DNA from 4 places in the Ferdinandcohnia salidurans genome. Region 1 is predicted to be linked to each of the others. Evidence: riboswitches for the same ligand, from Rfam matches in the RefSeq annotation. Region 1 holds a riboswitch; each other region holds the start of a gene.

Region 1 (7,647 bases):
AATGAACGGAAAAGCCATTTTAGCAGATGAGGTTGGGCTCGGGAAAACGATAGAGGCTGGCCTCATTTTGAAAGAATATATGATTCGTGGACTGGTGAAGAAGGTATTGATCCTTGTGCCGGCATCCCTTGTGTCACAATGGGCTTCGGAATTAAATCAGAAGTTTTATATTCCAGCGGTTCAGCAAAAAAAGAGCTATATGTGGGAGCAATATGATGTAATTGTTTCGTCAATTGATACGGCAAAAAGAAGTCCACATCGTGAAATCGTGTATGAACAGGATTATGATTTAATCATTATCGATGAGGCTCACAAGCTAAAAAACAACAAAACAAAAAACTATGAATTTGTTCAAAACCTGAAAAAGAAGTTTTGTTTACTATTAACGGCTACTCCGATTCAAAACCGGATCGATGAAATTTTTAATCTTGTGTCATTGCTGAAGCCTGGGCACCTAGGTAATCAGGAGAACTTTGAGGAATCATTCGGAAAGAGAAGTCGTTCAATCGATGACCATGAGCATTTGAAAGAATTAGTGAATAAGGTGATGATTCGTAATCGCCGTGATGATACAGGAATTGAATGGACAAAACGTAAGGTGGAAACAGTACCCATTGAATTTTCTGAGACCGAACAGGAACTTTATGATGCGATTTCTGCCTATCGGTCTAGCTTTTCAGGTTTTGCATCCAGTATGTTCTCGATCTTAACCTTACAAAGAGAGGCTTGTAGTAGTCGAGAAGCTGTCTACTTTACGTTAAAAAAAATGCTTGAGAAAAAGAATGAAGACGGAAGTAATGCGGTTCCTGAGGATATGGTGATGGGGCTTATGAAAAAGGTTGAACAGGTTACTCAAAATTCTAAGGCGGAAAAAGCGGTTGAATTAATCAAGCAAATCGATGATAAAGTCATCATTTTCACCGAATACCGTGCAACCCAAATGTATTTACAATGGTTCCTGCAGCAAAATGGAATTTCATCTGTTCCTTTTAGAGGTGGATTTAAACGCGGGAAAAAGGATTGGATGAGAGAATTGTTTAAAGGAAAGTTCCAGGTCTTGATTGCAACGGAAGCTGGTGGTGAAGGAATTAACCTACAATTCTGTAACCACATTATCAATTATGATCTCCCTTGGAATCCAATGAGACTTGAGCAACGGATTGGGCGTATTCATCGCCTCGGTCAGGAAAAGGATGTTCATATTTATAATTTTGCAACAAAGAATACGGTTGAAGAGCATATTTTAAAGCTATTATATGAAAAAATTAATCTGTTTGAACGTGTCATTGGACAATTGGATGATATCTTAACAAGATTGGATCTCGGAAACATTGAAGACCATATTCAGGACATCATGCTTCGTTCTCGCAGTGAGGGTGAAATGAAAATTAAGATGGAAAATTTAACTTCTATCATTAGCTTTGAAGAACAAAATGGTGGTGAGCAGCATGCAGCAACAGGAAATAGTTAACTTTCTAGAGAATTATTTTGTTTCAAACCATTGTGAAATTCTTGAAAGTCATCTCGGGTATATGACCGTACAATTAACGGTTGATTTAGATAAGCAACTAATGAACCGGCCTTTTTATTGGACATATGTTGAAAAAACTGGCGGTGAACCGAATCCAATGAAGCTGACGTTAATTACGGATCGGGAACAAACACCTGACAATGTGAAGGGCGACTTTATTCATTTTGGCGCCCCCCGTTTACATCAAATTTTTGAATCAACAAAAAAGCTTGCAAGCTATATACGCTTGTATCAACAATCACCACCCGGTGCACAAGGGAACACCCCTCTTTATCCGTGGATTGGGTTGAATGTAAAAATATCATATAAAAGTGACCGCAAGCGTGATGTGTTGATGTCACTCGGTTTACAGCTTATAAATGGAATCATTGTTGAAGATTTCCAAGAAAAAGTTGAAAAGTTGCCGCTTACTCCGAAAATACCTGATCACACCTATACAATGTCACCTCTTGTTAAGCCACAAAGTGGCATTAACCGTCTCCAGCAATATGTGCGGGGATATGTTGAAACACAGGATCACTCTTGGGCAGACGAAGCAAGACAACGATGGGACGAAGATTTAGCTTTGTTAGATTCCTTTTATGAGGGAATTGACGAAAAGCCAGAAAGCTATGGGATTGAAAAAGAAGCACTCAAAGATCAATACGAACCGAAAGTTCTTGTCGAAATTATCAATGGCGGTTTGTTTTATCTTTGTCAAAACACGATGTAAAATTGGCCTATCCTCACTTCCGAGGGTAGGTTATCTTTTTGTGAGGGTATTTTAAAAGAAATCGTTCGACAAATACCTTACATTTTTATGGTGATTTTACAAAAAATACATTAGAAAACTACTATGTATTAACCATTCGCTTCATCAAGTTTACATTTCATAGGTCTAAATCCCTATCCTTCGAGTTCATTCTACACAAATAGTAAGAAACAGCCAAAATTCGATTGGACGGACGAACTATTGTTTATCTTTTGTAAATATTTTGACATCGACAGATTTTTACAGAAAGTTTGAATTTCATGTTTTATACTTCTAAATGTAATACAAAGGTTCTATACATAAGGGACTATCGTTTTAGGTAGACGGCTTAGGTTCGAACAGACAAAGGCAAACCTATTGAAAAATAGGGACGCAAAGTCACAGGTCTAAGATTGGACGTAACAATTATGACGGCTGGACTGCCTGGAATACTACTTGTATTTTGGGAGGAAACGAAATGTTAAATGAAGTTCAAAACAAAGATGAACAATTGGATCAAGATTGGATCGACCTTATTTTAGAAGCAGTGGAGATGGGAATGAGCGTCCAGGATATTCAAGCTTTCCTCCAAAGTAAATCAGCATAACGGACCTTATCTATACAAATAATACCTTATTGAAGCTACGGATCGGATACATAAGGATGCGAGGGACTCGGTACAAACGGGTTCTTTTATTTTTCAGTTTTTTGTGTTCTTATTATAAAACATTTTCTTCGTTATATGCTATAATAGGTATATGAAGGAAGGTGAGAAAGAATGATTGGCCAACGTATTAAAACATTTCGTTTGCAAAAACAATTATCTCTATCTGAACTAGCAGATCGCGCTGGAGTTGCCAAATCATACTTGAGCTCTATCGAACGGAATCTCCAATCAAACCCTTCTATCCAATTTCTTGAAAAAATATCTACAGTATTAGGAGTAACAGTCAATGAATTACTCCATGAACAATCAGAACCTGAAAGTGTAGAACTTGATTCAGAATGGACTAGACTTGTACGCGAGGCAATGAAATCAGGAGTTTCCAAAGAGGAATTTCGATCATTCTTAGAATTTAATAAGTGGAAAATGGATAATAAATAAAAAATGCTTCGGCACATTGGTTGCCTAAGCATTTTTTATTTTTATATGTATGTATCGAAAGTGGAAATACTGTGGGATTCAGGTTGTTGGGGAGTTGAGTATTTTTTCTGTAATGATGAAGGATATGCTTCACCAGCATCGCGGGCACGAAATGTTGTGAGATTGTGGTTACAAACTGGGCAGTTCCATTCACCTTGCTTACTGCTGCTAAAGGACGGCCGATAACATCTTGGACAGGTTTTTGTATACATAGGGACTCCTCCATTTAGAAAACTTGTGAAATCCAATAGCCATGAAGGAAAAAAACATATGCGTATAAAGCAGTGGCTACATAGGATAAAGAGCGAATAAACTTATTCACAGGAATGCGAATGATAAAATAAAGTGAAATTAAACATAAAGAAAGCATTGCTTTTATAAGTAAAAATAAGACCGGATGGATTTCGTATACGGTGTACATTAACGGGTTGGCTTCCGATATATGGCCACCTAGGATTCCGAAATGAGTGATAAATGCATCTAAAAGATTTAGGGTTGCTAGAAAAATGAATAGGTGTTTCATAGTGAACCTCGCTTGATTGTTTTTATGAAATGAAACCGTTGTTCTTAATAGTGAACAAACAATATACAAAATAGACCTTGATTTTCATCTTTTTATCCAATCAAGGTCATTTTAAGGACGTTTTGTATCTAGTTTTTTTCTTTTCAAATAAGTAAATATGATAAAACCAGCTAAAAATAAAGCCGCACCAGTTACTAAAAGGTTAAACATTTCTGATCCTGTTGTTGGGAGTTTGTTGTCAACTGGGATAACTCCACCCATTGTTCCTTCAACGTAAATCTTTAATTGAAAATCAGAACTTAAATTTTGAAATTCATTTCCTAATTCAATAGGAATTTGTACAAACAACTTTAGTGCTTCAGATTGTTTACTCCCAAGAAATCTCGGTGCCAATTCCTCGAATTTTTGAAGCTTACCATGATAGAGCATTTCATTATCGTTTTCAATGATCAAATCCAATTGATTATAGAATACTCTATCTCCTGAAGTAAATTTATTTGATAATATATACTTAAAGTCTTGTTTTCCATTATTAGAAATTAATAGATTTCTTGAAATTGAGTCACCAGGTTTCATATTACTTAGATCAAAAAGTACTTTTCCTGGATTTGTAGATAAATCAATTGCCTGATGTTTAATACTATCCTCGGCCAAAACAATTATTGGATTTAACAATAATAAAAAAAGTATTAATAAAATTTTCCGCATATTAGTAACTCCTTAGATATATGTATCAATTGCGAAATTAAATAATTCAGAAAAGGTGGGAAACCCACCTTTTCATAAATATTTAGTTTTTTTTAATAATTAGTCGTTCACAGGATCTGTAATTGTAGGAGTACCAGTTGTTCTATCGTTTGGTTGTGTAGTTGGATTTTTTGTATCATCAGCAGAACCTTGAACACCGTTATTTACTGCACCATTAGCATCGTCAGCTTCTACCTCTACTCCTGCCCATTGAGTTGCTTCTAGATTAAATTGTACACTTACAGAATTACCCATGAATTTATTTTGTACAAATTCAGAATAGTCGCCACCCACTCTTTGATTATCTTTAACAAATGTGATTTTAATATAAACATCATCAGTATCTTGTGGATCTACAGGTAGACCTCTTGTAGCAAATGTAGTTCCACCAAGCGGGTCTACTAACGGAACCAAATTAATTCGCTTGGATTTATCAGTAGGCTCATAATTATCTACAATCTGACCTAAACCGAAATCTTGATTAACAAATTCTTTTAAAGTAAGAGGTCCATTTGAAGTCCATACTGAGACCATGTTCCCATTATCTCTTTGAACTTTAAATAATTCAATTTCGAATTGGTCAAGAAACGCGTCTCGACTTTTGTTTGTTCCAACACCAGATGTAAAACCACTAGCTGTAGCACTTAGTAACACTTCTTTAATTGCCAATGAACCCTTATTTCCTAATCTAAACTTTCTCTCTACGCTATCGCCTGGTTTCATATTCGTAAGGTCAAAGTTAATAGGATTACTATCAATATCTTGAATATCTAAATCTAAAGTTCCTGCCGCAAAATGGTTTTTAATTGTATCGACATCGTTGAATGCTGCCCAAGTTCCTCCTCCAACTAATGATAGACCTAGTGCTGCTGAAGCGACACCCAAACCAATTTTCTTTTTAATACTCATTTTTTCTTCCTCCTTGTTTTATCCCCTCGTTTTTGAGGTATGTAGTTTTTATATTGAATCCTTATTAAGGAATACAACCAATTTTAAGCAGTTTTTTCAGAATCTTGATTTCTACTAGGCTGATCTAGTTCTTTTAATGCTCTAAAGATTGTGATACCTGAGTAGAGTAATAGTAAAACGCCTGGGGTGATAAGCAAAGCAGCCATACCTTTGCTAGATTTTGCGAAGTCTACTAGATAACCCATGAGCGGAATTGTAAATCCTGTGTACTTTCCAATAACATTTTGAGAAAGAATAGGGTTCACATCCATATCTTCATTATTATCACCTTTCGTTTGATAAAGGGTTTGATCACCTTGTTGAATTACTTCAGTTATTCTGTGGGTAACAACATTTCCATCAGATTGAAGGAAGGTTATTACATCATCCTTCTTTAATGAACTAGGTTCATCGACTCGTTTAATTGCGATTATTGATCCAGTTTTAAATGTAGGCTCCATGGATCCTGATAAAACAGTTTTTAATTGATAACCAAGGATTTGTGGCTCTCCTCCAGATGCTTTGGAGGAGATAACTACAAATACCATCACTATCAGTAATAGGAACAAAATTACTGAGATTGAGTTACTGATTATTTTCATAATTTTTTTTGTTGACATTTCTACACCACCAATTTATTTAATTAATTACAACGGTCCAATTGTAACTCCCTCAGACTCATTACCAGATTTATCAACAGTTGTTATTCTTAAGGTAATTTGATCCTTGGTTTTTACATCTAAATTATTAATTTTCTCTCCTGCGAAATTATCTTTAATTGGCATATCTTGACCTATTATATAAATTCTTACGAAACTAAAATCCTCAGTTGGGTTTTTCCAAGATAAACTCAAGTTAGAGCTACTTCCACTTCTAGTACCATGTAGACTTGAAATTTCATTAGGCGGTTCATTATCGTCTACAATTGTAGTAACTTGGATAGTTGCACCTAACGATTCATTTTCAGCAACATCTAATGTAGTGATTTTGTAAGAATACATCTTATTTGACTCTAAATTCTTATCTTCATAGGTCGAACTATTAATAATACTTGTAAGTAACTTTCCATCACGATAGATGTTTACCTGTTTAAAATCAGAATCAGTCGTATGATTCCATGATAGAGTAATTGAGTTAGTAGTAGGTATTCCAGCGAGATTAGTTATCTTTGCAGGTGATACCTCGTCTTTTGGTGGTTCAGTTACATTCTTATTATCTTCTCCGGCGTTTTCACAATCTGTAACTTGTATTGTCCCGCTCCAAGGACCTGTACCGTTTCCATTTCCATTTGCATGACCAGTTTCATGATATGCCTTGAATTTATAATATCCATTATTTTTTGGTTGGTACTGTATTGTATATTCTTCTCCGTTATCTGGTATTGGAAAGACTCCTGATTCTACAACTTTTCCATTCTTTACATTACCGTCTGCTTCGCTCCAATAAACCTCATATTTCGTAAGTTCATGATTAACATCACTACCTGTGTTAGTAAAACTACCCCAAATTCCTTGAGCACAACTTCCACCCTGACTTACTTCCTTTAATGAGCTATTGCCCCAGTTTTCATCATCTGGAGGGTATTCTGGTTCATCCTCGATTTCCCAATTAACATGAAGGGAACCTTTTATAACCTCAACATCATTAAAATAAGCCCCTGTATCTGTAGTAAGGTATGAAACCATTGCAAAGGACAAATACCATATCGCAGCAATCTGAGCTAACAGAGCAAGTTTTCTTCCCCGCTTACCAAACTTCCTTAACCTTGTGCGTCTCAACGATCCACCCTCCTCATTCGTTCTTTTAAGTGAACGCATTACTTTATGTATTTTATTAAGAACGAAGTTGGAATATTTGTTTTTCATATTCATCAACTTCCTTTTAGATTCTGTATTTTCGTTCGCTCTTGTTCTCAGTAGCGAACTTGATAGTCTGAGTATAAGTCATAAGTACTAACTTTGAAAAATCTCAAAATAAGCCATTTTTTCTCAATAAAGAACGTTTATCGTTCGTTTTCTCGAAAT
Region 2 (7,647 bases), on a different contig from region 1:
AGGATTCTCTCGCTTATTTGTTTTGCCTTTTTCACAACTGGTTTGGTAAATTTTTCAGCTGTTTCTTCCACCTCTTGGGCAACGTTAAGCATGATCATCTGGATGGAATGGGATGAATAGCCAACCGGAATCGGATAGGGTTCTGTTCTAAAATGACCTTGATCAATTCGCTGATGAATCGATTCATAGACTTGATATGCTTGTTCAAATGCCGTCTCATCCGCAAATACATCTGCATATTTAGTAACCCCAATGACATAAAAGCAATCTGCAAACACACTAATATCTTCTTGACCCTTAATTGGCTTTCCATCATGAGTTACTGCATATAGAACGTGCTGATTTTTCATGACCGTGTGGTTTATTAAGAAATGATACGTCTTATCTGCCATTTCTTTTAAGTATTGTTTGTTTAAACTAACTTTTCCTTGTTCTGATAATCGATAGAGCTCGGAACATAACCAGAGAAAACGCCCCTGTGACCACGTGTATTTATCCTTACTTACTAATGTGCTCCCATCATTAGAGAAGCAGGTAAAAACGCCACCTGTTCCATCATCAAATGCCTTTTCCCAAAAAGGCCAAAAGTTTTCTTCAATTTCCTTTTTATAAAAACTAACAAGTTGTTGAGTATCCATGACGAATCTCCTTGCTTTTTATAGAGATGGTGTAATATTCTTTGTATCCTTCGCTAACTCTTCATCAGATTTACTGATTGCCGATAACAAATCTTCAATCTCAGGCTTAACTGGTTTATTTTTATTTAATAAGCCGAGACCAATAAATATTAATCCTGAAGTAAAGATTGGAGCCCCAAGTTCAACATATAGCGCCCAGTCCACCCCATATTTTGTTAAGGCAAACATGGCAAATCCTGCAATAATGGAAGAGATCGCAGCTCTTGAATCACTGTGCTTAAAGGCAGGTAGTAATCCTAACAGCATTGGAATTGAAACAGGTCCAACCAACGCCGCAAACCAGGAGATTAATAACCCTAACACTCCTCCAAAATTATCTGAGAAAATCCCAATAATCAGTGTTAAGAAAGTGAACGTAAATGTAACAATCCTTGCAATTTTTAAAGATGTCCTTTGATCAAGTCCTTTAAATTTACCTGACATGACAGGGAGGATATCCCTTGTAATAACAGCTGAAATCGTATTTGCATCTGAGGAAGTCATCGACATAGTTGCGGCAAATAGGGAAGCCAGCACAAGACCAATTAATCCTGCTGGTAATAGTTCCTGGGTGAGTAGTGCGTATGATTGTGTAGGATCTTCTAGATTCGGTAAAATAAGTGGTGTTGCCCACATTGGGAAAAATAATATCAACGGCCACACAAGGTATAGGATTCCTGAAAAAAGAGCTGACTTCTTGGCTTCCTTCCCAGAAGGAGACGCAATGTAACGTGCGGCAAGGTTCCAAGTTCCACCGTTATAACTGAAGAATACGATGAATACGAAAACTAACACATAGCCAAGCGTATACGGTTCATTGAACGGTTGACTATTTGCAGGTGGGAGTTTATCCCAAATACCAGTTATGGATCCCCATCCACCCATTTGACTTAAAACAACAACGAACATGACAATTCCTGCAATAATTTGAACTATAAACTGTGCAAAATCTGTCCATAAATCTGCCCAAATACCACCAACTGTAATATAAATTAACGAAACAATTCCAGATAATAGAATTCCATAAACAATTGGGATTCCGGTAAACACATTAAGTAAAAGCCCGATCGCTGCCCATTTCGCACCAACATCGAATAACTTTACAAGTACACCACTCCAAGCAACTAATTGTTGGGTTGGCACATTGTAACGCATCGCTAAATATTCCGTTGGTGATTCGATATCAAGCTTAGTTCGTAACTTCGACCACCTTGGGGCCATTATATAAGCGCCTAAAATAACCGATACAACAATAGGTATCGCCCACCAAACATACAAACTAAATCCATGCGTGTAAGCTAAGCCCGCGTATGCCACAAACACCGCGCCACTATAACCTCCGACATGGTGAGAAATACCGCCTAACCACCAAGGAAGCTTTCCGCCGGCAACGAAGAAATCTTTCGACCCCTGTACTTTATTAAAAGACCAAAAACCAATGACAACCATAAGTAAGAAAAATGCTATAATGACTCCCCAATCTAGACCACTCATGTTCTTCCCCCTTTAACAATTTTTCTTCCAAAAACCCCTTGAATCACTTCATCAACTAGCAGCATTCCTTCGTTTGTAGACACCTCCTTTAATTAATCCTAATATATGACTAATTATTTTATAAAATACCACAACACTGGGTAAATGTAAAATAAATTTAGAAAATTTTGTACCTTAGTGGAATTTTAATAGATTTTAGGATTCTCCCGTAGATCTGATCCATGACGTTCAAATCTATCATTTTTGCTTATAAATTTGCACCCTTCGCTAAATTTCGATCCGTACAGACAATATTTGTCCCAAAACTGAAACCTTTTCTGCTTATAAAACGTCTAATATATTGTGCAGTTTTTGATTATCCTAATCTTAAAAAAGGTGTTGATGGAAATGAGTCGTGTTGACCGCCATTCGAAACAAAAACCGAAACGAAAATGGCCAAAAGTTCTTGGATCGATTTTTCTTGTTTTATTATTAGCAATCGGTGGATACGCCGTTTATTTATACCAATCTGTGGCGAGTACGCTTGGAAAGATGCATGAAGACCGGGGCCCTTCCGACAAACGAACCACACAGATCGATATCAGTAAAAAGGATCCGATTTCCATTCTGCTCATGGGTGTTGATGAACGCTCGGGCGACAAGGGGCGTACTGATACGTTAATTATGGTTACTGTGAATCCAAATACGAATTCCATGCAAATGTTGAGCATTCCGCGTGATACACGCGTTGAAATTGTTGGCAGAGGCACTCAAGATAAAATCAATCATGCGTACGCATTCGGTGGCGTCGATATGACGATTGATTCCGTCGAGAACTTCCTAGATGTACCGATTGATTACTATGTGAAGGTTAACATGGAAGGACTACAGCAAATCGTTGACGCCCTTGGCGGAGTCCAGGTGAACAGTACATTTGCGTTTTCTTATCAGGGTGCATCCTTCTCTGAAGGAACTCAAACTCTAAACGGGGAAGAAGCCCTTAAATATGCACGAATGAGATATGACGATCCTCGTGGTGACTTCGGTCGACAAGATCGCCAAAAGCAGGTTATCCAAGGGATTATCGACAAAGGTGCAAGCATCACTTCAGTTACAAAAATCGATGACATTCTCGGAGCACTTGGCAATAACGTCACAACTGATATCTCCTTTGACGAAATGAAAACCATTCAGGCAAACTATAAGGGAGCTCGTCATAACATCGAGCAATTCAGCATCGATGGTGTCGGCAAAACCCTAGACGCATGGTACTGGATCGTCTCCGAAGACGAACGCCAAGCCGTCTCATCCCGCTTGAAAAAACACCTAGAAATCGAATAGATAGGTCACGGAGTTCCGTGGGTCACAGGGACAGGTCCCTTGTCCCACCACCATCTTGGATTTAAAAACTAACAACCGGTTGCGATACCGGTTGTTTTTTTGTGTCTTACATGTTTTCCTCCTTTTTCCACATACTAATGAGACATGGTCATTGTTCCAAAGGAGGTCCTTATCATGAAATTTAAATTTTTACTTTGTATAGCATTATTGTTTCTTTCGGTTTCGCCTGCTTCTGCTGCGGAGAAGAAGTCACCGTTTTTTGGTGTGAGTGCAACGGTCGTGCAGGTCGAGGATGGTACATTTGAGGTAAAAACGAGTGGCGCTGAGGAAAACGAAGGGTTTGTTTTTTCACCAAGAGGGGTGAAAGGTGGAGAAACGATTGTATTTGAGGTGCAGGTGAAGGGCGAAGCCGCCGTTTACTTGCTTGTGGATGAGACTGATGCGCGAGGAACTTTTTTAGCTGAGACAGTATCCCCAGTTATTGGTTTACATGATCCGTGGCGAACGATCCAGCTTGAGGTCGAACTGCAGGATACCACCTCCCAAATCGACGCGATGGTGCTTACGAACAAACAGGAAAAAACCAAATTCATGTTTCGGAATGTAAAAGTAAGTGTAAAAAAGTAAAAGATGCCGACCCCGGCATCCTTTTTCTATGCTAAAAACAAGCCATCAACACCATCAAGAAAAAAGACCTGGGATCATCTCCCAAGTCCTACTCTACTTTTTTCGATATTTCGTCTAGCTTGGTTTCCATTCGTTTTACTCGTTTTGAAAAACGGACCACATAAACGAGTACGGCAATAAAGCTAATTGGAACGAGAAGTGCAAATAATTGAAAAAGAATGTCCCCGATATTTAACACCGCGTGAGTTCCTCTCTTCCTTTTTTTCTATAATATACCATGTCACCTGTCAAAGAGTCCATCAGCCAACTGGGACAAGGGACCTGTCCCTTTGTCCCAGAGGAAGTTACATCGGCTGCCGGGAGATTGGGCCTGTTCTATGAGAGCCTTAAGTCCCATTATTTGTCCCAGGCTTGGATGAGTTGGTTTAGTTCGCCGGCGTTTTCTTCGAGTTGTTTGGCGCTTTTGGCGACTTCTTCCATGGAGCTGCTGGATTGCTGGGCGGTTGCGGATACTTGTTCAACGCCTGCAGCTGATTCTTCTGCGACAGCCGCGATTCCTTCGATGGCTCCGCTAATTTCTTTTGTATCGTCAAGTACCCCGTATAGCGAGCTTGACATTGCCTCGATTTGTGAACCGATATCTTCAATCGTCCGTTTCAATTCATTAAAGGTTTTACCGGTCGTTTGAATTTGGTTGGTGCCTTCTTCAACGGATTGATAGCCGTCATCTAAGGATTGAACAACCTGCTTTGATTCATTTTGAATGCCTTTTACAATTTCCGTGATTTCTGAGACCGAGCTGCCAACCTGTTCAGCAAGCTTTCGAACCTCGTCGGCGACAACCGCAAATCCTCTTCCATGTTCACCTGCGCGGGCCGCCTCGATGGCTGCGTTTAATGCTAAGAGATTTGTTTGCCCCGCAATCTCCTGAATCACTTTAACAAGCTTCGTAATCTCATTTGTTTTATGATCCAGACCAACAACCAGCGCGTGTGACTGCTTCATTTTTTCATGGATGCTAGTCATTTGTTGGATTGATGTTTCCATATACGAGCTGCCGTCGTTTGTCATCGCAAGCATGCCTTGTGATTGGACCTTGATGCTATCGCCCTTAACCGCAACCTGCATGATTTCGTCCGAGAACGTGGACATTTTTTCAATCAATGTAGTAGCAGATGTCGCTTGGTCTTCTGCACCTCGTGAAAGCTCCTCCATTGTGACTGCAATCTGCTGACTACCTGCCATAACCTCATCCGCATACTGGGTCAATTCTTCACTTTGACCCGTGACATTGTCGGAAACGACCGCCATTTTCTTGACCATGCCTTTTACATTTTCATTCATCTCATTGACCGCTAAAACAAGCTGGCCAATTTCATCTTTGAGTTTCGTTTTAATTGGTTCCGATTGAAGATTGCCATTGGAAATCGCCTTCATACGACTTGCGACACTTTTCACAGGTCTAGCAATCACTACGGAGGTATAAATGGAAATCACTGTTCCTAAAATAAGCGCAGCTGCTGCGACCACAAGTCCTACAAAGTTCACTGATTGACCATATTTCACAACGTCCGCTCCAGTTGAGACGATCTGTCTTTCACGATCATCAGAAAGCTTTTTTACTTGTTCCATCAACGCATTTGACTTCGGCTGGACATACGTCTGTAAATTATGCATCGCAAGCTCGGTATCTCCGCTATCATAAGGGGCGAAAACTTTTTCCTTCATTAATTCACGCCAATTTTTCATTTCCCTTATAAGCTCTTCAACCTCTTTTATCTTCATCGCACTTAATTTTCGATCCGTTAGATCAAATTCTACCGAATAGACATCATATTCATTTTTATAGGAAATATCACCGTAAAGCACATACGCCCTCGCAAGCGCTATACTCTGGGCAATATTGTATTTCAAACTATCATATTCAAGTAAAACGGAGAGTTCCTCAGACACAACATCGTCCGTCTTCTGATTCATATTGGACACAGCTATGTAATTATAGGTCGCTAAACCTATACAAAGGATGATAATGGCAAAAAAACTAGCAAATAACCTCGTTCGAATACTTTTCATCTATGGTACCTCTTCCTCGTTGATTAGTAGAAAATCAGGCAAAAAAATAAGACCAATCACTAAAAGAATGGCCCAACATGCGTAGATTATTGGCGGCTAGGCGATCATGGTACAGTGTACTGTAGACCCTTAGCTTTGCGTCCAATCCTTTCGGAGAGTTTGCCCGATTCTGATATACGTTTTCTTCTATTAGTATATAAGTTTTTCTACTCTTCAACAATACACCACATCACAATTCCTATTACTTTTTTACCACTAAGTCTAGCAACAATTTCATAAAATCTTCCTTATTCGAAGGCAGCACCTCAGGCAACTCCACATTCACCTTCATCATCATTAAATCCCTCCATTTTTGGGAACCATGGGGACGGTTCTCTTGGTTCCTTCTATTACGTTCCATCACTAGTAATCTAGTATTGCCGGATTTTTGATAGATATACATGATGATAGAAAAATTTTAGTAGACTTGAGTGGAGTTTGGCAAAAGAGTGCTTGCGGAATATTAACCAAAAGAGGAAGAAACAAAAAAAGCCAGCCCGAGGGCTGACTACTAGTTACGAGCTGAAGCAAGTGCCTGCTCGATTACTCGCATATTTTTCAACGTTTCATCAACGCTGTACATTGGCTGATTATTTGAAAGCACACTTTCTGCAAAATGTTCCACCTGAAGCTTGTACTGGTCACCTCGGACCGTCTCTTCACGCCCGCCACCTTCACCGTTCACCACAAGCACACCGTTTCCACCTTCATTGTCTGGACGGAATGCATGCTTCGCTACAATCGAACCTTTCGTGCCGACCACTTCATACTGCGCCTTAAATGGTTGCTCAAAGCTTACATCAAAGTTCGCAACCACTCCACTTTCAAACTTCAGAGTGCCCGCTGCCGTAATGTCGACGTTATGAGTTGGATGAATGTTAGCAGTAGCCTTCACTTCAACCGGCTCCTCCCCCGTAATCAAGCGACTCGCATGGATGCAGTAGCAGCCCACATCATATAACACTCCGCCGCCAAGATCCTTTTGCATCTTGATGCTGCCAGAATTCAAATCATGGATAAAGGAGAAAGTTGAGCGAATTAGCTTCACATCCCCAATTTCGCCGGCCGCGATGATTTCCTTCACACGGTTATGCTGTGGATGGAACTGATACATGAACGCTTCCATAAAAATCACATTGTTTTCTGTAAAAGCAGCCGCCATTTCTTCAACGTCTTGTGAGGTTAATGCAGCTGGCTTTTCACAAAGCACATGCTTGCCGTGCTTCGCTGCTTCGATCGCCCATTGTTTATGTAGTTGGTTTGGAAGCGGAATGTACACCGCATCGATTTCAGGGTCATTCAATAGTTCTGTGTAGGATTCATAATGTTTAGAAATGCCAAGTTCAGCAGCAAAGTCTTTCGCCTTCCCACTTTCACTCGCAACAGCTACAACCTCTGCATTATGTGCACGTTCCAT
Region 3 (7,647 bases), on a different contig from region 1:
CCAGTTGTCGCTGCCCTGTTTTGGCCGGTTGTAACAAGAAAGGCAGCCCTTATTTCTCTGTTTACCGGATCATTTTCAGGTTTACTCTGGTACCACCTAAGTGATTGGTCGGTGAATGAATTTTATCTAAATATTCATCCGGTTTGGATTGGAATGATTTTTAACATCATCACGATTATTGTTGCGAGCTTGATTGACAATGTTGGAAAGTGGGAATGGAAAGTTTCCTTTAATAGTGTTGGGCTTTATACGTTTTTAGCTTCACTACTATTACTCTCGATTCTTCCGATTGCTTTTTCATTCCTTCATCAAAATGGGCTAACAGGACTTGTCTATATGCTCATTACTTCGGGTATATTTGTAACTTGCATGAGTTTTATTAAGGAAAAAACACCAGTAAAGACGGTTCAAAGAAAAATTATTTAGGAGGAACTAATATGACAGTTACATCTGATTTACGAAAAATTGAGGTGCAAACAAAGTGGAAGAAGAATGTTCAAACCGAACATTTTGTACGTGGGTTTCAGTTTTTAGTGGATGAACCATCAAAAATCGGAGGAGATAATGAAGCCCCTACTCCTCTTGAATATGTTTTGGGTTCGTTTAACGGCTGTTTGCTAGTTGTGATTGATTTGGTCGCAAAGGAATTAGATTTCCAGTACCAAGATATTCACATCAATAGTTTTGCTATCGTGGACAGACGTGGTCTATTCGGAACCGCTGATGTTTCACCCTACTACCAAACTGTCGTCAACGAAATTAAATTCGAAACAACACAAACCACCGAAAAACTAGAAGCTGTAAAAGAACTTGTCATTAAGCGTTGCCCTTTATACAACCTTCTCAAAAACGCAGGAGTTGAAATCAACTTAAACTGGTCAATTGGGGCCTGACCCCCGCTAAGGTAAAGTTTTACAGGATTAAAATAAAACACGGGGACGGTTCCGCAGTTTTCCTATATTTTAGGAGAACAGGAGAACCGTCCCTATGTTTCTATTGCCGTATTAATATGTGTGTAACTAGAATCCCATAATCCAAAAGTTACAACCCCACCTGAAAAACTAGGTATATCCTCATTTTTTATCGATAGGACCTACTATTCATTTTTAATAGAAACTTCGGTTTTCGAAGGTTTTTGATAGAAATGGCCAAAACTATTACAGTTTCGACAGCGAAAAACGACAATGCTAAATCTACTAAACTCATACAATCTAGTTGTATTCAAAGTAAAATTAGTAGAGAGTGGCGTGGTGGTTGTGAAGAAGAAAAAGGTTATTTTGACGTTAGGGGTTATTGCATTGTCGGCAAGTTTGGTAACGGCGGTGTTTGCACAACAACCGGAAACATCGCCTGGTACACCTGAGCAACAAGTTTTATCTGTAGAGGGGTTCACGAATCATGAGCAACTAGGGAAAAAACTGCAGCAGATTGCAAAGAGCAGCCAAGGAAAGGTTCAGGTTGAGGTAGCGGGTTACTCAAACCGTGGTAGAGAAATCTACAAGGCGACTGTTGGCCACGGAGATAAGGTCATTTTAATGGAAAGTGAAATTCACGGAAATGAACCAACTGGAACGGAGGCACTCCTAAACATTTTAAAATTTTTAGGTTCAAATTCTCCTGAGGCTCAAAAGATTCGTGAGGAGGTTACGTTTGTAGCGTTACCGAAAATGAACCCAGACTCGTCTGAGTTAAATCGTCGTGGAAATGATTTAACATGGGAAGAGGTAGTAGAGGACTTTCCGCAATTAGCGGGCGGAGAACCAACTTGGAACTACTATACATACCAGAATCGCTTTTTTGATTATGCATCACAGCCAGGTTTTGATGTAAATCGTGACTTTAATCCAAACCTTGATTATGTGCCACAGCCTGAGGACTTCCCAGGGAATTCATCCCAACCAGGATGGTTCATTACACCTGAATCCCAGGTCGTTCGTGACGTATATAAGGACCTTCAAGCTGAGTTTGGTAAGGTGGATGTATTTGTAGACTTGCACCATCAAGCACCATACTATGAGGTGGATGGCACAGATGATCTCGTAACATTCTCAATCAGCGGCCAATTCGTTCCACATCCATCAACACCTGAAGGCCAAAAATATGCGGAATATGCGGATACATATGACTATGACTTTGCGCGCCAACTCAATGTAGCAGTATATGATGCACTACAAGAAAAAGGTAATTCAAACATTAACCTCTATCCACAAGGCCTTGACTTACCTGGAACAGCGTTAGGAACTTTTGCACTAAATGGAAGTGGCTCCGTGTTGTTTGAAGTAAGAGGCCAAACACACAGCATGGGCCAAAAGAAAAAGGGTGAATTAGTAAAGGCGGTTGAAAGAGGTCTATACGGAATTATCAACGGCGTAGCTGATGGGACAGTGTATGATATTGATCCGGAAGAATACGAATCTATTCCGTTGACGGAGGGGAGACGGCTTTAGGGGCCTGACCCCCACCGAGGTAAAGTGTTAAAGGATAAAAAGATTCTGACCAACTAATTTTTATCTGGTCAGAATCCTTTTAAAATTAGAGCTTACGTCCCTTTTTATAAGTGCCTAAAAATAAGGTGAAGAGTTCTCTATCCGCAGTACCAGTATTAATCAACACTAGCTAATTTTGTGTCGGTTTTTGGCTTGATAGTTGTGCAATGCTATGTTTAGTCTTGTGATGTCTCGGACAGTTAAATCGACAAACTCAACACCATACGATGTGGCTTGGCCTTTAACGTGATCTTCTCTTCTAATAATCTTTCCCTTTAAATTAAATTCTTCCCCGAAGAAGTTAAAACTAATTTTTAACATAATGTTGTATTTCACCGGGAATTCGTATGATGAAAAAAACTTTAGACCACCGATACTAATATCTACGATTTCCCCAGTAAAATTCTTATCTCGTAGTTTGCCTAAAGAATGATTACTGAAGTCTTTTAGGGTAAAAATACTTTCAATGGGAGGTAGATTTAATCTATAGGTATTTCTTTTTTCCTTGGGACTGGTTTTTTTCACAATCGTGAGTTCGTTCTTTAGTTTTTTATTGTTACTATGTAAAGTCTCTATGTGTTTACTTTGCTTTACGATTCGTCGTTGCTCTTTAATAAATAAAAAGAGTAAAAAAATGATTATTATAGATTGAAATACTACTATATAGTTCAATACGCTTCACCTCTATACAACTAACAGGTTTTTTGGTCTACCCAATATATAGCCTTGGCCATAAGTAACCCCGATATTTCTTGCAATAGTCACATCCATTTCATTCTCTAATCCTTCTAACACCAATTGAATACCATGGTTATTGGTGTAGTCGATAATCCGTTGGATGTATTGCTGTTTTTTTGGATACCTATATAAATTATTGGAAAAACACTTATCTAACTTTATAAAGTCTGGTTTCAACTTAATTATTGATTGAATACTAGCATTTCCTTTTCCAACATCATCGATTGCAAATCGAAAGCCATAGTGTTTTAATTCGGCCATCTTTTTCTTTAGGTATTCAAAATCATTAATTGCTTCCATTTCATTGATTTCAAAAATAACATGTTGACTAATATAGTTATTTACGGTGATAATCTTTCTTATAAAAGGCAGGAAATTTGTATTTGTAAGGGTAGATGGAAATACATTCAAAAACAAATAGCCGTCCTTTTTGGAGTACCCTGCTGAATGGTAGGTTAAAGCAGCCCTATGGATAGACCGCGAATCTAATTCATAGAGCTGTTTTTCTTTTTTTGCCAGATGGAAAGTATCCTCGGGATTTTGAAAATGTGAAGTTCTAAGAAGTCCCTCGAATCCAACCCTTTGCCATGTCTGGAGATCAATAATAGGTTGGAAAAAGTGAGAAAAAAGTTCATTTCTAATTATATGTTGTATCATTTTGCTTTCACCTCCTTTATCTAAGATCAAATAATAAAATAAAAAAAGATGACTGCACCGAAATAGAAACGGAAGTCATCTTAGTCTCACTAATTTCGGAAACCCGACTACCATTGCCAAAAGTTGCATTAGGTTCGTAGCTTTGCGTCCTTACCTTTCGATAAGTTTGCCATTATCATGTTATGTGTTGGATTAGTACTATTTCCTTAGTGATATACGTAGAAAGTACTAGATAATATGCCTATCGTATTATCTTTGTAGAAAACTGTCAATTTATGTTCGGACGCCAGTTTAGCTGTTTTCATACACTTTTAGCATGATTTCATGCGGATTAATAGTAGTTTCAAGCAGAAAATTTGATAATTTACAGCAAAATTCGACAAATTTAAACAATTTGTTTTTATTAGTTGTTAAAGAATGTTTTATAGTCTTGAATCAATTTAATTTTATTTTTTGTTATCTTTGCTTTTTCCTTATAATCCTTGAAAGAGCCGATGCATATTTGGCCAATAGTCTCTATTTTATAAAGTAGGTCCATATTAATAATATTTGAACGATGTGATGTCAGAAAGCGCTCATCCACTTTTTTCTCAAGATTAGATAATGGCTCATTTGTTTCGTATTGACCAGTGACGGTATGAACTATGGACTTGCGATCATTTTTCTCGATAAAATAGACGTCACCCATAGGAATAAAGATATGACTATTATGATGCTTAATCATTAAGTCTCTCTTTTCTGTTCGATCGATTGATAGAGAAGCTTCTATCCTTTCAAGTGAAACGCCCTCTGACATTGGGAGTAAGGGCATAGATAAGTTTTCAATTTGTTGATTTGCCTCTTCGAAAGCTTTTCTGTCTGAAATGTTTATACTTGTACCAATTACCTCAATTACCTTTCCATTCTTAAATAAGGGCCTTAGAGTCGTGATATAACTAAAACCATCTATATTACATTCAAACGCACAAAAGTTTCCATTCCATGCTATTTGGTAATACTTCTGTTTCTCAGCAGCGTAGTCTTCGGGATAAAAGTCGAATAGAGTATACTCCATAATATCGTCAGGTTTAAAACCTAATTTATATAATAATTCCCCGTCACAAAACGTGTGGAAAAATCCACTCTCCTTCTTGACAAACTTAAAAACCATACCAGTATCATTAAAGGTATGTTGAACTTTTCTCAAATACTTACTCATGATTCTCATTCTCCTTACTTTTGGATCAGTAGGGTCAGGTTCTATTCCGAAGTTTCCCCTTGGCCAGATGCAGAGCTTTAAACGGCCCGGGTTTAGATGAAAGGAAGATACGATGGCTATAGGATGGATGGAGTGATGGATTTCATGCGCCAATTAACCTTGCTTTGAGTAGTACGGTTGGCAAAAATGAAAGACCAGCAACATCTTTGGGAAGCAACAATTTTGATATGAAGTGTAGTTTTCGTGCCCTAATTTTATTTTTCTAGGGTATCTTCTGTAGCGTCTCGAACTCTTCCTATGAATTGCAGAATAGAAAGTAGGCAACCTCCTATCCAGCTCCACGCCATGAATAGAAAAGTTACCATCTAATGTAATTCTTTTAGTTTCGTATAAGGGTAGCTGTTCATTTGAGAGTTGGCTTGATAGCTTGGTGTATCAGACCTGTATATTACTATTATAAAGCTTTTTTTATTATACATAATACTCTTTAGAAAATGAATTGTAAAAAATTAGGTGGGGTATAAAAATGGTGGGTATTATTAAGGGGCCTGACCCCCGCCGAGGTAAAGTGTTAAAGTAATAGTAAAAAGGGGCGATCGTATCGCCCTTTTTCATTATCATTTTACCTCGTTGATACAATTGACTGTCTTTTATATAACAAGGAACCCAAGATAAAGGCAACTCCACCCCAAAGGAGCATGTTCCCAAAACCAAGCCAAAGAGGGGATGAAAGAATAGGAGTATTGTAGACCATACTGTCTCTTAGGCCGTCTGCAAAATAGGTGAGCGGGAGAATGTTTGAGATAGGCTGCAGCCATTCAGGCATCGTTTCAATTGGAAAGAAAATGCCACTTACAAACATCATGAGAAAGCTGGTAATGTTTGCAACTCCCATATAGGCCTCATTTGTATTGCTAAAAGAAGAAATAAAATAGTCAATTGCATTGAAGGCGAGAGCGCCCATTAAGAAGACTAGCAGTAGACTAGGAAAGTTAATAAACAGATTAGCCCCGAATACAAATACGCCAATTAAGGATAAGAGAGTGATTTGGATGATGCTAAATACCAGGCGCATGATCATATCACTAAGGCCGAAGATACCCATTTTTGCGGGGGTCATACGCAACCTTTTTATTACTCCTTTTCTGCGCATATCCACTAATTCCGAACTTCTAACACACTCATACTCACATCACCTTTCCCTTTAAACCGTACATTTTTCGCAAATGCCCTACACCGAAAGTAGTACCACGTTTATTCCTATGATGTGAGCAAGGGGAAAATTCGTAAACTTTAGGTGGAAATTATGGATGGAATAGGGAAACATAGGGACGGTTCCATTGTTCCCTTGTTTTTTCCAAATGAGTTGATTAGGAAAAGGAGGTGGCAAGTAGGGAAATATTTTCAATCTTTTTAGATTATAAATAAAAAAAAGAGATTAACCCTATGAATGATAGGTAATCTCATTTTGCTTTAGTGGTAAGCTTGTGCTCCTACTTTATTTGGTAGTAGGTCGATATTTATTGAATTCTGATTACACGGCCGTTAAATTTTTCCTTCCAATACCCTACAGTCATATCAGCAATAGCGACACCTGTGGAGCTTTGCGATCCTAAAAACTTTCCTCCACCTAAATAAATTCCAACATGCCCATCTATTTTGTATGTATCAAAGAATACTAAATCACCAAATTGCATTTGAGTTGATGGAATTCTAATGCCTTCATTTCTTAAGGTATCTGTAGTTGATCCGACTTGGATACCTGCTTCTGAAAAAACATGGTTAACAAATCCAGAGCAATCAAATCTCCCATTTTCGATATCAAATGGATTCCTTCCCGCGCCGAATATGTAAACGGAATTACCGATGTAGCTATAAGAGTTAATAATTGCCTCTACTAAGCTATCACTAGTAGTTGATGTGTTCAGTTGACTAATATACTCAAGACTTTCTAGGGTTGATTCAGATGTAATTTCAAATTGACCGTCTTGCTCATTTAAGAATTTATCCTTCATTGCTTCTGCTTCTAATGCAAGTTCTCGATTATTTTTATATAGTTCTGCCATGAAATCTAGACTTTCTTGTTCCTTCCGTTTCACGGTTTCCTTTAGTACTTCTTGTTGCTTTTGTTGCTCTAAAATATTAGTTTGCATTCCCTCATATTCAACTTTCAATGCAGTTAATTCTTCTAGTTTTGCTTCAACGGTAGCTTGCTTTTCTTCTAACTTTTTTAAATCTGTCTTTTGCTGTTCAATCAAGCTTTCATCGGCTTTCATTAATGTTGTGACTCCAATTACACGGTCAACGAAGTTACTAAAGCTTGTTGATCCAAATAATACATTCAAATATTCTACCTTCCCACCCGTTCTTTGAAGGGTCCTTACTCTATTATGTAAAATTTCAAGGCGTTTTTGGATACCCTTATTTAAGGAATGTATTTCTTTCTCTAGCCTTTGAATCTCTTGATTGCTTTTGTTGATTTTTTCCTTTGTCTCATCGATCACCTTATTATTTTCTGTGATTGCTTGCTCAAATTGTTCAATTTGTTTATTAAAATGTGCAATTTCG
Region 4 (7,647 bases), on a different contig from region 1:
ATCTTCACTTGTATTGTTTGGACTTCTTCAACATTTCCTGCTTTATCAACACTGTAGAATGATACTTCTGTGATTCCTTCTTCACTTACAGTTAAGCTTGTACCTTCTACATATTCAGATCCGTTTACGGAATAGAATGTTTGAGCTACTCCACTTAAATTGTCAGTTGCGGTTAGGTCAACATGTACTTCTTTGTTAGACCATAAGTCTTCTACATTTGATGTCGTAACTGGTGCTGTTTTGTCAATCTTCACTTGTTTTGATTGTACTTCTTCAACGTTTTCTGCTACGTCAACACTGTAGAATGATACTTCTGTGATTCCTTCTTTACTTACTAATAAGCTCGTGCCTTCTAAGAAATCTTCGCCATTCACAGCATAGAAAGTTTGTTCTACTCCACTTAAGTTATCTGCTGCATTTAATTCAACCTGAACATCTTCGTTGCCCCATACTTCCTGGACATTTGACGTTGTCACAGGTGCTGTCTTATCTACATTAACCTCTATTGTTTGGACCTCTTCTTTATTCCCAGCTTGGTCAATGCTATAGAAGTAAATCTTATTTATTGCTTCTTCCTTAACTATAAAACTTGTACCTTCTACAAAAATCAGACCGTCGTATGAATAGAATGTTTTAGAAACACCACTTAAATTGTCGGTAGCTGTTAATTCTACTTGGAAGTCCTTATTGTTCCATGCATCATCAACATTTGATATTGTAGTTGGTTTTGTTTTGTCGATTTTAACTTCTGCTATTTTTATTTTTTCAGTATTACCGACCTTATCAACAGAGTAATAAGCCACCTTATGGATTCCTTCTTCTTTGATAGAGAAGGTTGTACCTTCAACAAATGCTCCATTATTTAGAGAATAGAATGTTTTTTCAACGCCTACCTCATTATCAGTAGCAGTAAGGTTAACATCCACATTCTCATTAACCCAATCAGTCGGTGCATCAATTGTTGTATCAGGTGCCTCTTCGTCAATAATCAATTTAGCAAGTACTACATCTGAAGGTGCTGATTCACCAAAAGAATTACTATAAGATGTTACAACATATTCATGGTTAGCATAGGAAAGGTTATTGATTGTGTAAGATAAATTATTTACCTTTTCAGCTATTAAAACTTTCTCACCATCAATCATTTCATAGATGTTATATCCATTTGCATAAGTTACGAAATTCCAGGTAATTCTTGCACTTGTGTCACTTGTTAGCTTTAAGCTTGCGACTGGTGGTTGCATGATAGGATAAATGATATTTTCTGTAATTCGATTAGATGGGTGAGCTTCACCAAAAGTAGTATGATAAGCCACTACTTCAAAGGCATGTGTATCTTCGGTTAAATTATAAACCTTAAAGCTTCTTTTCGAACCTTCATAAATTAATTCACGAGTATCATCTGTTATTTGATACACTCGATAGTTATTTGCCCAGTCCGCAGCTCCCCAATTCAAAGTAATATTATTTACATCAAATACTATTCCCTCCAACTGGGTAGGCTGCACTTCAGGCCAGATAAGTGTTAACTCAATTGAACTACTCTCTGGAGACTCTCCAAATCGGTCACTGTATGAATGTACAACATATTCATAGTCGCCTTCAGGCATATTTGAGAACGTAGTTGATGGACTAGTAGCTTTACGTTGAAATACCTTTACGCCTTCAATGATCTGATATACATTGTATCCTGACGCAAACTCTGCACTATTCCACTTAAGAACAATATTATTTCCGTTTGAAATGCTATTTGTCACATTTTCTGGTTTCTGCATAATTGGATGAACCAAAGTAAGTGAAATCTCATTACTTTCCGGTGATTCTCCAAAACGGTCACTAAATGAGTGAACCTCGTATACGTAGTCTCCTTCAGGTTGATTTGTAAAAGTTACACTAGTTCCTGTAATTGTCTTTTGTAAAACTTTTTCACCATTTATGATTTGGTAGACATTATAAGATTTAGCGTATTCAGATGAAGACCACTTTAATTGAATGTCATTTCCTTTTAAAATGTTTGTAGTTAAGTCTTGAGGTGCTTGCATAGTTGGATATACTACTTCTAAAGAAACAGTAGTTCCCTCTACAGATTCACCAAAACGTTTACTTACCGCATGTACGATATATGAATGTTGTCCCTCAGAAACATTACTTACCTGATATAAATTTGATGTAGTATTTCTAAGCAATTCCTTTTGGTCGCCCATTACTTCATACACGTCATAAGAATCAGCATAATCTACCTTTTCCCATGTAAGTTTAACATCATTTCCATTCAGAATCTCATAGCTAAGGTAAGCTGGTTTGTCCATTTCCGGATGTACTAAGCTAACAGATATTTCAGCCCCAAACTTCGATTCTCCATGAATCGTAGAGTTTGAATGAATGACGAAATGATAGTCTCCTTCAGGTTGGTTCGAAATAGTAGTTGTTTTTGAACTAATATTTCTTAAGTGAACCTTTTCTCCATCAATAACCTGATAAACATTATAATTTGTAGCGAATTCTGCAACTGCCCATGAAAGAGAAATATCATTTCCATTTTTGATTTCAACCTTTAGATCTGTTGGAGCTTTAATTGTTAACCCTTCAACTGTAACACTTACTTGAGAGCCTACTTCAGATTCCCCAAATCTTGAAGAAACAGAGAAAATCTCATATGTGTATTCCCCTGCAGACATATTAGAGTAAGTAATACTTGTTGAAGTTGAAGTTTTAGTATTAATTATTTCTCCATTTTCAATCTGATAAATCTTATAAGACGTTGCGTAATCAACCGTATCCCATTCGAGACTAAACGATGTCTCACTCTTAATTGTCTTTGTAACATTGGTTGGTGCTTTCATTTCAGGGTGCACAACTGAAATGGTTGTTTCAGTTCCCTCTGCTGACTCGCCAAACCTAGTTGAATTGGAGTGAACCACATATTTGTAGTTTCCTTCTGCCATGTTTGTAAAATTAGTTGAAGTAGAAGGGTTTTTTACTGTTCTTATTCTTACCTTAGACCCATCATCTTTCACTTGGTAAACATAATATTCGTCAGTATTAGAAGTTGGTTCCCATTCCAAAATAATATCATTGACGTTCTTTATATATGAAGAAACAGTAGTTGGCGCCTGCATCTCAACGTGATCAATTGTTAGCGAAACTTTAGCACCTTCTTTTGACTCTCCAAATCTATCATTATAAGAATGGATCTCAAATTCATACTCGCCAGCTTCTGCCTTAGGGTATGTCACATACGTTCTTGTTTCTGTACTCTTTAATACTTTCTCACCATCAATAATTTGATAGATTTTATATGCAGTAGCATTGGGAACACTGTCCCAAGTTAGCTTTATATCATTAAGGTTTAGTAATTGGTATGAGAAATTTGCTGGTGCCGCCATGATAATTTCATCTACAACGACGGTTAAACCTTCTCCACCTTTTGATTCACCAAAGCGATCACTAAATGCCTGAACTTCATACTTATAGCTACCTGCAGCAACATTTGATAGTCTGATAGTTTTATTAGTTGTTGTTCCAACAAGCTCTTTCCCATTTTCGGTAATTTCATATAACTTGTATTCTGTTGTATAAGGAACTGATGACCAACTGAAGGTAATGTCATTCCCATTTGTAATAGAGTATTTGAAATTACTTGGAGTTTCCATCTTTGGATGAACTACCTCAGCAATTATTGGTGCTGAAGCTTGGGAATCTCCGTATAATGTGTTATTCGTGGACACCGCATATTTATAAGTTCCTTCAGCCACATTCGTAATTGTATAATTATTTTTTGTTGAAGAATCTAGTAACGTAAACTGTCCGTCCTCGGAAACCTGATAAAGATTATACGAATCAGCATATTTAAATGCATCCCAGGTTAAAACAATGTTGTTGCCGTTCGAAATTTTATAAGAAAGATTTGATGGCGCGACCATTTCTGGATATGTAACGGTAAAACTAATCGGGGCACTTGGTCCAGATTCGCCTTCAGAATTCAAGGTTGAAATAACATAAGTATAGGTTCCTTCTGGTAGATCTTTTATTTGATAACTAGTAGCAGTGACCTTATTTATTAAGATAAGCTTGCCTTCTGTTATTTCGTAGACATTGTACCCAGTTGCGCCATATACGGAATTCCAACTGAGGGTAATATCATCTGGAGTTACCTCCTTATACGAAATATCGCTTGGTGGGAGCATACTACCATTAGCGAATGCATTGCCTAACGGGAAAAATAATTGAACAACCATTAGAAGCAATGCGAGAAAAATAACGTTTCTCTTCAAGATTTTCTTCATTCTTTCTTCCTACCTTTCTAAAAAAAGCCAAAAGAAAAAGAACCTCATACAAGGTTCATAGGTAGATAGACTATGAGTCCTTGTGGCAACCGGCTACCATCCACTATCTGTGGGTCAGGCCCTTGGCTTTGCGTCCTATGATTTCCCATAGTTTGCCTTTTTCACTTTGGTTTTTTGTTGTTATTCATTACTTATTATCATACTATTTTACCATCCGGTTGAAAAGGTCTATTTTACTAGTAATAGGCAATTTATCCTTATTTAACAGATAAATCTAGCAAAAGAAACCGAGTAGCTAATAGCACTACTCGGTGTAGACTCTATTTTTTTTTATCGAAAAACATTCCGTCTGATGGTCCTGATTGATAAGGGTTCGTATATTTTATCGAAGAAGTTTTACTTTTCTTCAATTGGGCTAAATCCATCTGGATCTCGACTTTGAGTTCTGCTAGTTTAGCATCAATGATTTTGTTCATACGTACAATTTCAGCACCAATTTTACTTTCGTCTTCCGTAAAAGGAGGCTTAATCTCTGTAATCAGGGTGTCTCTTGAAACTAATAAGGAGTTAATCCTTTCAATAACTTCTTCCCGCATCTCCTTTTGGATTGGCTGTGAAACAATTGCTAATAGTTCTTCTGTAGCCTTAAAAAGAGAATCTAGTGCACTCACTACACTTGTCCACCTTGTGCATGTTGTCGCTGACGGTTAATTTGAATAACTTCCTTCCATGTATCACGGAATTCTGTTACAAGCCCTTCAACTTCAGAAAGGATCTCTACGTCATTTTTGATATTAGCATCGATTAACCGGCGATTAATATAGTCATACATGGTCATCATCGTTTTAGACACTTCTACATTAGGATTAAGCGAAACCATTAGTTCCCTGATAATATTTTGTGCCTTCTGCAGATTTGTATTTTTCTCTTGATTATTTTTTTCTTCAATTGCCTTTCGGGAAAGCTTAATAAATTTTATACAACCGTTATACAGCATTAATGTTAGCTCTCCAGGCGAAGCTGTTGTGACGGTATTTGTTTGGTAGGCTTGATATGGGTTACTTATCGCCATTTCTTCTTACACTCCCTTTTAGTAGCTAAATTGCTGCATTAAATAGGCCGATTGTGAGTTGGCCTTCTGAATTGCTTTTTCCATCTCCGTAAATTGGCGCCAATAACGGTCCTCGATTTTGAGTAATCGCGCCTCAAAGCTATCTATACGATTGTCCACGTTGTCGAGATTTCGACCAATGGTAAATGAATTATTTGTAGAAAAAGCTTTGCCAGCTTTTAGTTCTATACCACTCATCGTTTCTTTAATAGAATCCCTCAGCCTTCTCCCTAGCCCTTTTTCCTCTGTTGTAGGTCCATCTTTTTGAAATAACTCATAAATGGCATTTGGGTTATTGGAGATGGCTTCACGCAGCTTGCCTTCGTCAATATTCAACTTTCCTTTATCCATATAGTTTTTAGAAGTTGTAATACCGATATCCGAGAGTTGATTAAAATCTGAGCTCAATCCAGAAACATTCGAATATAGTTGCTGTCTCATTGTATTTGTACTGGATATGAGAGTCGAATCACGATAAAGGGTTCCTTTCCGTGCTTCTTTTTCCCATTTTTCAATTTGGTCCTCCGTCATATCTTCCTTTTGTTCGTCTGTAAGAGGCTGATAATTCCGATTCGGCTTCTCACTGGTTTTAGAGTTGATGTTCTCAATTAACGCATTATATTTGTCTACGAACGAAACGATGGTAGACAGGATTGAATCCACATCAGGTGACGATGAAAATGTAACTGCTTGTCCAGTTAAGGTAGTAGGGTCACCCGTAACTTGCTTTAATGTATACTCGTAACCATTAATTTGAAAGGTATTCGAACTTCGAGTTGTAACAAGACCGTTGTAATTAAATTTGGCATCCTGTCCAGTTGATCCGATTCCTTTGGACTGAGCCTGAATATTATCGGAGTCCAGCTGTAACTTAGTAAAAAATTCACCAGTTAGTTTAATTTCAGGTTGGTCTGCACCAGTTGCATCCTTGGCATCCCCCGTATATTTTGTAGTGAGGGAAACTTTACCTGTCACACTATCAAAAAACGCATTAACACCTGTGTTAGAGTTTATTTTGCTTATAAGTGAGTTAATGGTTTCTTGAGCAGGATCAAATGTGATTGTTTGTCCTACTTCGTCAAATGTTCCATCCTTCTTTGTTGACTGAATTGTAATAGAAGTTTCAGTAATACCTAACTCGCTTAATTTTTTTGTTGGATCAAGTCCAGTATTTGATGCACTTTGCATCGAAGCACCTTTTGCAAGCTGGAACACAGTGATAGACCCAGAGATTTCATTAGTTGCACTAATACTGCGAGCAGTAACAGCCGCATCATTTGAACTTGTTATATTTTTTTTCGTATAAGTTGATTTCATCATTAACTTATCAAAAATGAATGTATCAAAATCAAGCAATTGCTTGTTTATATCACGATAATCATCACGTTGCCATTCAAGATATTGCTTTTTTTGATGCATCTTATCTAACGGGATGCGTTCGGCTTTCATTAAATCCTTAACGATTGAATCAATATCCATTCCACTTGCCAATCCACCAATTCTAACCATTGGTGTTCACCACCTTTTCATTTGGGACAAAGCATCTGGTCCCGTTAAATCTTTTTATCAACAACAAAGCCAAGAAATTCAGTCATTGCTGCATAGATGTCTAAGATTTTCTTAGAAGGAATCTCCCGAACAACATCATGTGTCTCATCGTTCACGATTGTGACGTAATATTCATTTAGCTCCTCGTGCAGCTCAAATTTCAATGAAGTGTTATTCGGCTCCAAAAATTTATTCAGGCTATCGATTACTTGTTGTACATTCTCTTTTGAGTCTATCTTTTCACTCTGTTTTATGGGTTGTTGCGGGGAAGTAACGTTCTCCCCTCTGGTTTCAGTCTCAATAGATTTTTTTTGTTGAAAATAATCACTGTTGAAGTTCATTGTTGTACTAGAAGAGATTTTATCTATAGACATATAGTTTCCTCCTAAATGAACGGGGCTTTATTAGTTATATCGGAAGGAAACAGCAAAAGTTAAGGATACCACTTAATTAACCCTTTAAATTTTTTTATCCCCTCACCAAAGGAACGTACGTTTGGTATAATAGAAACAAAGAGGAGGAGACGCATGAATTTAAATAAACTGTCCGACGTTCAACTAAACATTCTATTTGGAAGCATTATAGGAGATGGGGAAATAACTAAAATTTACAAGGGTTCACGAAGTAAGAATAATAGTTTTCGTGAGCATTTTGGGGTTCAACAAAAAGAATACCGCAAATGGAAGATGTCATTTCTCCCCG

Evidence for each region. A riboswitch is a leader RNA that binds a small molecule or an ion and turns the genes downstream of it on or off. The one in region 1 is predicted to bind cyclic di-GMP.
Region 2: another riboswitch for cyclic di-GMP. It lies ahead of ACFSFW_RS16355 (methyl-accepting chemotaxis protein); the one in region 1 lies ahead of ACFSFW_RS21960 (anti-repressor SinI family protein).
Region 3: another riboswitch for cyclic di-GMP. It lies ahead of ACFSFW_RS15705 (EAL domain-containing protein); the one in region 1 lies ahead of ACFSFW_RS21960 (anti-repressor SinI family protein).
Region 4: another riboswitch for cyclic di-GMP. It lies ahead of ACFSFW_RS15045 (OmpL47-type beta-barrel domain-containing protein); the one in region 1 lies ahead of ACFSFW_RS21960 (anti-repressor SinI family protein).

Annotation. Positions count from the first base shown of each region.
Region 1 is NZ_JBHUEK010000031.1:276,488-284,134, reverse strand. Features, by position in the region: gene ACFSFW_RS21970 (DEAD/DEAH box helicase) at 1-1,471, shown strand, start outside; gene ACFSFW_RS21965 (YqhG family protein) at 1,449-2,243, shown strand; cyclic di-GMP riboswitch class I at 2,620-2,709, shown strand; gene ACFSFW_RS21960 (anti-repressor SinI family protein) at 2,740-2,868, shown strand; gene ACFSFW_RS21955 (helix-turn-helix domain-containing protein) at 3,040-3,366, shown strand; gene ACFSFW_RS21950 (DUF5658 family protein) at 3,632-3,928, opposite strand; gene ACFSFW_RS21945 (TasA family protein) at 4,040-4,636, opposite strand; gene ACFSFW_RS21940 (TasA family protein) at 4,736-5,584, opposite strand; gene sipW (signal peptidase I SipW) at 5,668-6,243, opposite strand; gene tapA (amyloid fiber anchoring/assembly protein TapA) at 6,271-7,401, opposite strand.
Region 2 is NZ_JBHUEK010000025.1:404,479-412,125, forward strand. Features, by position in the region: gene ACFSFW_RS16330 (AGE family epimerase/isomerase) at 1-638, opposite strand, end outside; gene ACFSFW_RS16335 (sodium:solute symporter family protein) at 657-2,171, opposite strand; gene ACFSFW_RS16340 (LCP family glycopolymer transferase) at 2,559-3,491, shown strand; gene ACFSFW_RS16345 (hypothetical protein) at 3,666-4,118, shown strand; gene ACFSFW_RS16350 (DUF4083 domain-containing protein) at 4,207-4,356, opposite strand; gene ACFSFW_RS16355 (methyl-accepting chemotaxis protein) at 4,515-6,191, opposite strand; cyclic di-GMP riboswitch class I at 6,280-6,365, opposite strand; gene ACFSFW_RS16360 (Gfo/Idh/MocA family protein) at 6,742-7,647, opposite strand, start outside.
Region 3 is NZ_JBHUEK010000025.1:261,111-268,757, reverse strand. Features, by position in the region: gene ACFSFW_RS15725 (sodium:solute symporter family protein) at 1-426, shown strand, start outside; gene ACFSFW_RS15720 (OsmC family protein) at 438-893, shown strand; gene ACFSFW_RS15715 (M14 family zinc carboxypeptidase) at 1,257-2,447, shown strand; gene ACFSFW_RS15710 (PilZ domain-containing protein) at 2,613-3,158, opposite strand; gene ACFSFW_RS15705 (EAL domain-containing protein) at 3,171-3,881, opposite strand; cyclic di-GMP riboswitch class I at 3,976-4,062, opposite strand; gene ACFSFW_RS15700 (LytTR family transcriptional regulator DNA-binding domain-containing protein) at 4,285-5,079, opposite strand; gene ACFSFW_RS15695 (ABC transporter permease) at 5,702-6,232, opposite strand; gene ACFSFW_RS15690 (PcsB-like coiled-coil domain-containing protein) at 6,600-7,647, opposite strand, start outside.
Region 4 is NZ_JBHUEK010000025.1:104,971-112,617, forward strand. Features, by position in the region: gene ACFSFW_RS15045 (OmpL47-type beta-barrel domain-containing protein) at 1-4,286, opposite strand, end outside; cyclic di-GMP riboswitch class I at 4,368-4,453, opposite strand; gene fliT (flagellar protein FliT) at 4,607-4,957, opposite strand; gene fliS (flagellar export chaperone FliS) at 4,957-5,358, opposite strand; gene ACFSFW_RS15060 (flagellar hook-associated protein 2) at 5,377-6,906, opposite strand; gene flaG (flagellar protein FlaG) at 6,951-7,319, opposite strand; gene ACFSFW_RS15070 (DNA endonuclease) at 7,473-7,647, shown strand, end outside.